Linked DNA regions of Variovorax paradoxus. The protein of the gene in region 2 interacts with the protein of the main gene of each other region in a pairwise test. Links are inferred from orthologs where the notes say so. Each region holds a gene or a part of one and is shown on either strand. Other genes may lie near its edges. The genes, in order: GFK26_RS22165 and GFK26_RS23775.

The links.
Region 1: the proteins of GFK26_RS23775 (region 2) and GFK26_RS22165 interact in binary tests that used the Escherichia coli proteins (3 or more experiments, as listed by UniProt). The link is inferred for Variovorax paradoxus from one-to-one orthologs.

What each region holds. Positions count from the first base shown.
Region 1 is NZ_CP045644.1:4,813,238-4,816,910, forward strand. Bases 142-3,594 are described here. They hold GFK26_RS22165 (2-oxoglutarate dehydrogenase E1 component), read left to right. Parts: upstream 142-517; coding sequence 518-3,394; downstream 3,395-3,594. Other genes in these bases: GFK26_RS22160 (propionate--CoA ligase), read left to right, coding at 142-322; odhB (2-oxoglutarate dehydrogenase complex dihydrolipoyllysine-residue succinyltransferase), read left to right, coding at 3,449-3,594. In the rest of the region: more of GFK26_RS22160, read left to right, coding at 1-141; more of odhB, read left to right, coding at 3,595-3,673. UniProt on the Escherichia coli protein: E1 component of the 2-oxoglutarate dehydrogenase (OGDH) complex which catalyzes the decarboxylation of 2-oxoglutarate, the first step in the conversion of 2-oxoglutarate to succinyl-CoA and CO(2).
Region 2 is NZ_CP045644.1:5,151,161-5,154,360, reverse strand. The notes cover bases 4-2,983. They hold GFK26_RS23775 (ABC-F family ATP-binding cassette domain-containing protein), read left to right. Parts: upstream 4-475; coding sequence 476-2,491; downstream 2,492-2,983. Other genes in these bases: GFK26_RS23770 (hypothetical protein), read left to right, coding at 2,583-2,983; prmB (50S ribosomal protein L3 N(5)-glutamine methyltransferase), read left to right, coding at 4-334. In the rest of the region: more of prmB, read left to right, coding at 1-3; more of GFK26_RS23770, read left to right, coding at 2,984-3,104; GFK26_RS23765 (helix-turn-helix domain-containing protein), read right to left, coding at 3,115-3,200. UniProt on the Escherichia coli protein: Genetic data indicate it may be involved in ribosome assembly or function.

The DNA.
Region 1 (3,673 bases), 340 kb from region 2 along the record:
GGCGGTGGTCGGCGTGGCCGACACGCTCAAGGGCCAGGTGGCGATGGCCTTCGTCGTGCCGAAAGACGGCCTGGCCGTGACCGACGCCGACGCGGCGCTTCAACTCGAGGGCGAGATCATGAAGGTCGTAGCCGACCAGCTCGGCGCCCTGGCGCGGCCCGCGCGCGTGCGCTTCGTGAGCGGCCTGCCCAAGACCCGCAGCGGCAAGCTGCTGCGCCGCGCCATCCAGGCTGTCTGCGAACAGCGCGACCCGGGCGACCTGACCACCATCGACGATCCGGCCACGCTGCAGCAGATCAAGCAGTTGCTGTCCGCCACCTGACCGAAGGCGTGAACCGGGGCAGGGTTGCGGGCCTTGCGTAGCAGCGTTCAGCCGTCATATGGTTGACGTGGCACAATGCCAAGGTACTCAGGCCCTTCCCCAGCCACAGTCGCATCCGCCAATCGGTCCAGCCGTGTCGCGGAAGGTTTCTTAACCAGCTAGTGCTTCCTCCAGGGAAGCGAAGGTCAGCGGAATATGAGCGATTCTTCTACGCCCACGGCGTACACCGCCTATCAAGGCAACACCTACCTCTTCGGCGGCAATGCGCCCTATGTCGAGGAGATGTACGAAAACTACCTTTCCAACCCCGGCAGCGTTCCTGACAACTGGCGCACGTATTTCGACGCCCTGCAGAACGTTCCCGCCGCCGACGGCACCAGCGCCCGCGACGTCCCGCACCTCCCCGTCATCAACGCCTTTGCCGAATTGGCAAAGCAGGGCACGACCAAGGTCGTGCAGGCCAGCGGTGCCGACTCCGAACTCGGCCGCAAGCGCACCGCAGTCCAGCAGCTGATTGCCGCCTACCGCAACGTCGGTGCCCGCTGGGCTGACCTCGACCCGCTCAAGCGCGCCGAGCGTCCCGCCATTCCGGAACTCGAGCCCTCGTTCTACGGTTTCACCGACGCCGACCTCGAGACGGTGTTCAACACCAGCAACACCTTCTTCGGCAAAGAGACCATGTCGCTGCGCGACCTGCTCAATGCCCTGCGTGAAACGTACTGCGGCACGATGGGTGCCGAGTACATGTACACCACCGACCAGAACCACAAGCGCTGGTGGCAGCAGAAGCTCGAAAGCGCCCGCACCAACCCCAAGCTCAGCGCCGAGCAGAAGAAGCACGTGCTGAACCGCCTGACGGCCGCTGAAGGCCTCGAGCGCTTCCTGCACACCAAGTACGTCGGCCAGAAGCGCTTCTCGCTCGAAGGCGGCGAGAGCTTCATCGTCTCGATGGACGAGCTGATCAACCAGGCCGGCATCAAGGGCGTGCAGGAGATCGTGATCGGCATGGCCCACCGCGGCCGCCTGAACGTGCTCGTGAACTCGCTGGGCAAGATGCCCGCCGACCTGTTCGCCGAGTTCGACCACACCGCTCCCGAAGACCTGCCCTCCGGCGACGTCAAGTACCACCAGGGCTTCAGCTCGGACGTGACCACCCCCGGCGGCCCGGTCCACCTGAGCCTGGCGTTCAACCCCTCGCACCTGGAAATCGTGAACCCCGTGGTCGAAGGCTCGGTGCGCGCCCGCATGGACCGCCGCGGCGATCCGCTGGGCAAGCAGGTGCTGCCCGTGATCGTGCACGGCGACGCCGCCTTCGCAGGCCAGGGCGTCGTGATGGAAACGCTGGCGCTGGCCGAGACCCGTGGTTATTCCACCGGCGGCACGGTGCACATCGTCATCAACAACCAGATTGGCTTCACCACCAGCGACCCGCGCGACAGCCGCTCGACGCTGTACTGCTCGGACATCGTCAAGATGATCGAAGCGCCGGTGCTGCACGTGAACGGCGACGATCCCGAAGCCGTGGTGCTCGCCACCCAGTTCGCTCTCGATTTCCGCATGGAATTCCAGAAGGACGTGGTCGTCGACATCATCTGCTTCCGCAAGCTGGGCCACAACGAGCAGGACACGCCTTCGCTCACCCAGCCGCTGATGTACAAGAAGATCGCCCAGCACCCCGGCACGCGCAAGCTGTACGCCGACAAGCTGGCCGCGCAAGGCCTGGGCGACACGCTCGGCGACGACATGGTCAAGGCGCAGCGCGCCGCCTTCGACGAAGGCAAGAACACTGTCGACCCCGTGCTCACCAACTTCAAGAGCAAATACGCCGTCGACTGGAGCCCGTACCTCAACAAGAAGTGGACCGACGCCGGCGACACCGCCATTCCGACCACCGAGTGGAAGCGTCTGGCCGAGAAGATCACGACGCCGCCCGAAGGCTTCACCGTGCACCCGCTCGTCAAGAAGGTGCTGGACGACCGCGCGGCCATGGGCCGCGGCGACGTGAATGTCGACTGGGGCATGGGCGAGCACATGGCGTTCGCCTCGCTCGTGGCCAGCGGCTACCCGGTGCGTCTGTCGGGTGAAGACTGCGGCCGCGGCACGTTCACGCACCGCCACGCCGTGCTGCACGACCAGAACCGCGAGAAGTTCGACACCGGCACCTACACGCCGCTGCAGAACGTGGCCGAGAACCAGGCCCCGTTCGTCGTCATCGACTCGATCCTGTCCGAAGAAGCCGTGCTGGCCTTCGAATACGGCTACGCCTCGAACGACCCCAACACGCTCGTCATCTGGGAAGCCCAGTTCGGCGACTTCGTGAACGGCGCGCAGGTGGTGATCGACCAGTTCATCGCCTCGGGCGAAGTGAAGTGGGGCCGCGTCAACGGCATCACGTTGATGCTGCCGCACGGCTACGAAGGCCAGGGTCCCGAGCACAGCTCGGCCCGCCTGGAGCGCTTCATGCAGCTGAGCGCCGACACCAACATGCAGGTGGTGCAGCCCACCACGGCCAGCCAGATCTTCCACATCCTGCGCCGCCAGATGGTGCGCAACCTGCGCAAGCCGCTGATCATCCTCACGCCCAAGTCGCTGCTGCGCAACAAGGACGCGACCTCGCCGCTGTCCGAGTTCACCAAGGGCAGCTTCCAGACTGTCATTCCCGACAGCAAGGGCCTGAAGGCCGAGAAGGTCAAGCGCCTGATCGCCTGCTCGGGCAAGGTCTACTACGACCTGGCCAAGAAGCGCGAAGAGCAGGGCAACGACGACGTGGCGATCATCCGCGTCGAGCAGCTCTACCCGTTCCCGCACAAGGCCTTCGCCGCCGAGGTCAAGAAGTACCCCAACCTCGTGGACATCGTGTGGTGCCAGGACGAGCCGCAGAACCAGGGCGCCTGGTTCTTCGTGCAGCACTACATCCACGAAAACATGCAGGACGGCCAGAAGCTCGGCTACTCCGGCCGTGCCGCCTCGGCATCGCCGGCAGTCGGTTACTCGCACCTGCACCAGGAACAGCAGAAGGCGCTGGTCGATGGCGCATTTGGCAAGCTCAAGGGCTTCGTGCTGACCAAGTAAGAACCGCCCCTTTTCACACGAACACCCTCAAGAACAAATCGGAGCTCACTCCAAATGTCTATCGTAGAAGTCAAAGTCCCCCAGCTTTCCGAATCCGTGGCCGAAGCCACCATGCTCACCTGGAAGAAGAAAGCCGGCGAAGCCGTCGCCGTCGATGAAATCCTGATCGAGATCGAAACCGACAAGGTCGTGCTCGAAGTGCCGGCTCCCTCGGCCGGCGTGCTGGTCGAAATCATCCAGCCCGACGGCGCCACCGTGGTGGCCGAGCAGCTGATCGCC
Region 2 (3,200 bases):
GAACGTGCCCGGCACCTACGACCTCGTGCTGTGCAACCCGCCCTACGTGAACAGCGCCAGCATGGCTGCGCTGCCCGCCGAATACCGCGCCGAGCCCGAACTGGCGCTGGCCGGCGGCACCGACGGCATGGACTTCGTGCGGCAATTGTTCGCCGACGCGCCCGCCCGCATGAGCGAGCAGGCCGTGCTGGTGCTCGAGATCGGCAACGAGCGCGACTATTTCGAGGCCGCGTTTCCGCAGCTCGAGGTGGTCTGGCTCGAAACCTCGGCCGGCGAAGACCAGGTGCTGCTGGTCACCCGGACGGCGCTGCTGGCCGGCGCCGGCGTGCGTTAGCGGCGCCCGCCCAAGCCCCCTTTTTCGCCTTGCATGCAGCCTCGTGGCTGCGCCCCTTTCATCGGGTGATGTCCGCCTTTGCCCCTTCGCGCCGGCTCGCTGAAGGTCGGACGGGATAATCCCCCCTACGGTTCCTATTTCATGATTACTCTCAAAAACGTCATTCTTCGCCGCAGCGCCAAGAAACTGCTCGACGGCGCCACCGTCAATCTCAACCCCGGCGAAAAGGTCGGCCTGGTGGGACGCAACGGCGCCGGCAAGTCGTCGCTGTTCGCGCTGTTCAACGGCACGCTGCACGAAGACGGCGGCGATTTCTACATTCCCAAGCAGTGGCGCATGGCCCAGGTCGCGCAGGACATGCCCGAGACCGAGGAGTCGGCCACCGACTTCGTGGTCGGCGGCGACACCCGCCTGACCGAGCTGCGCGCCACGCTGGCCGCCATCGAAGCCGCCTACGCCGAGAACCCCGACGATCCCGACATCGGCATGGAGCTGGCCCACGCCTACACCGACCTGGCCGATGCCGGCGAGCACGACGCCGTGCCGCGCGCGCAGGCGCTGGTGCTGGGCCTGGGCTTCAAGTCGCACGAGCTCGACGAGCCCGTCAACAGCTTTTCGGGCGGCTGGCGCATGCGCCTGCAGCTGGCCCGCGCGCTGATGTGCCCGAGCGACCTGCTGCTGCTCGACGAACCGACCAACCACCTGGACCTGGACGCGCTCGTCTGGCTCGAAGCCTGGCTGCAGAAGTACGCCGGCACCATGATCGTCATCAGCCACGACCGCGAGTTTCTCGACGCCGTGACCGACGTCACGCTGCACATCGCCAACGCCCAGCTCACGCGCTACGGCGGCAACTACAGCAAGTTCGAAGACATGCGCGCGCTGCAGATGGAGCAGCAGCAGGTGGCCTTCAGCAAGCAGCAGGACAAGATCGCCCACCTGCAGAAGTTCATCGACCGCTTCAAGGCCAAGGCCAGCAAGGCCAAGCAGGCGCAAAGCCGCGTCAAGGCGCTGGAGCGCATGGAGCGCGTGGCGCCGCTGCTGGCCGAGGCCGACTTCACCTTCGAGTTCAAGGAGCCGGGCAACATCCCGAACCCGATGCTCTCGATCGACAAGGCGAGCTTCGGCTATGAGGTCGAAGGCGAAGCGCCCAAGACCATCCTGCGCGGCGTCAGCCGCTCGGTGCTGGCGGGCCAGCGCATCGGCATCCTGGGCGCCAACGGCCAGGGCAAGTCGACGCTGGTGAAGACCATTGCGCGCGAAATGGGCGCACTGGCCGGCGAAGTCACCGAGGGCAAGGGCCTGAACATCGGCTACTTCGCGCAGCAGGAACTCGACGTGCTGCGCCCGCAGGACAACCCGCTCGAGCACATGGTGCGCATGGCGCGCGAACTCGGCAGCAATGCCAAGGAAGCCACCGGCGAGCAGGCCCTGCGCGGCTACCTGGGCAGCTTCAACTTCAGCGGCGACATGGTCAAGCAGCCCGTGGGCACCATGAGCGGCGGCGAAAAGGCCCGCCTCGTGCTCGCGATGATGGTCTGGCAGCGCCCCAACCTGCTGCTGCTGGACGAGCCCACCAACCACCTGGACTTGGCCACCCGCGAAGCCCTGGCCGTGGCGCTCAACGAGTTCGAAGGCACGCTGATGCTGGTGAGCCACGACCGTGCGCTGCTGCGTTCGGTGTGCGACGAGTTCTGGCTCGTGGGCCGCGGCGTCGTCACCGACTTCGACGGCGACCTGGACGACTACCAGCGCTACCTGCTCGACGAGGCCAAGCGCCTGCGCGAAGAGGCCAAGGTGGCCGTGCGCGAGGCGGACGCCGCGGCAGCGGCTGCGGCCGCCGCTGCAGCAGCCGCCCAGGCTTCGACCAAAAGCAGCAGCAGCCACACCCCCGAGCAGCGCAAGCAGGACGCCCAGGAGCGCCAGCAGCGCAGCGAGCAGGCCAAGCCGCTGAAGAAGGAACTCGCCAGGATCGACGAGCGCATGGCGGCGGCCGGCACCGAGCGCAGCACGCTCGAAGCCCGGCTGGCCGAACCGCTGCCGCCCGCCGAGATCGCCGACGCCGGCAAGCGGCTGAAGGCGCTCAACGACGAGATCGCGCAGCTCGAAGAACGCTGGCTGGCGCTGTCCGACCAGCTCGAAGCGCTGGCGGCCTAAGCCCCCTGCCCGCGCGCGGCTTGCAACGGGCCGACCAGCGCGGGCCGGGTAGCATGGCAAGGTCAGGGAACCCGCCAAGGAGCCACGCTGCATGCCTTCTTCGATCGAACTCGCCCGGGGCGATGAAAAACTCATCGCGGCCATCCACCGCAGCCGACGCCTGATCGGTCGCAAGGCCCTCATGGCCGCCGCCGCCAGCGCCATTCCGCTGCCCGGCATCGACTGGATGGCCGACGCGGCGCTGCTCTCGCGCCTCGTGCCGCAGATCAGTTCCGAGTTCGGCCTCTCGGTCACCCAGGTCGAAAAGCTCGCACCGCACCAGCGCGAGCGCATCCAGAAGGCCGCCACCACGCTCGGCGCCCTGCTCGTGGGCCGGCTCGTCACGCGCGAGCTGCTCATGAAGCTGGCCCGCCACGCCGGCATCCGCCTCACCGCCAAGCAGGCCACCAAGTACGTGCCCATTGCCGGGCAGGTCGTGTCGGCCGCGCTCGGCTATGCGGCGCTGCGTGCGCTGGGCGAACAGCACATCAAGGACTGCGTGCGCGTGAGCACCACGCTGGCCCTCACGCCGCCCGAGCCGCCCGCGCCCGCCGAACGGCTCAAGCCGGCCTGAGCCTGCCGCCTCAGTCGCCGGCCGGCGGCGGCGCGTAGTGCGCAGCCGGCCGCAGCGCCTCTTCCTTCATCCGCTGCTCGTAGGCCTTCAGCAGCG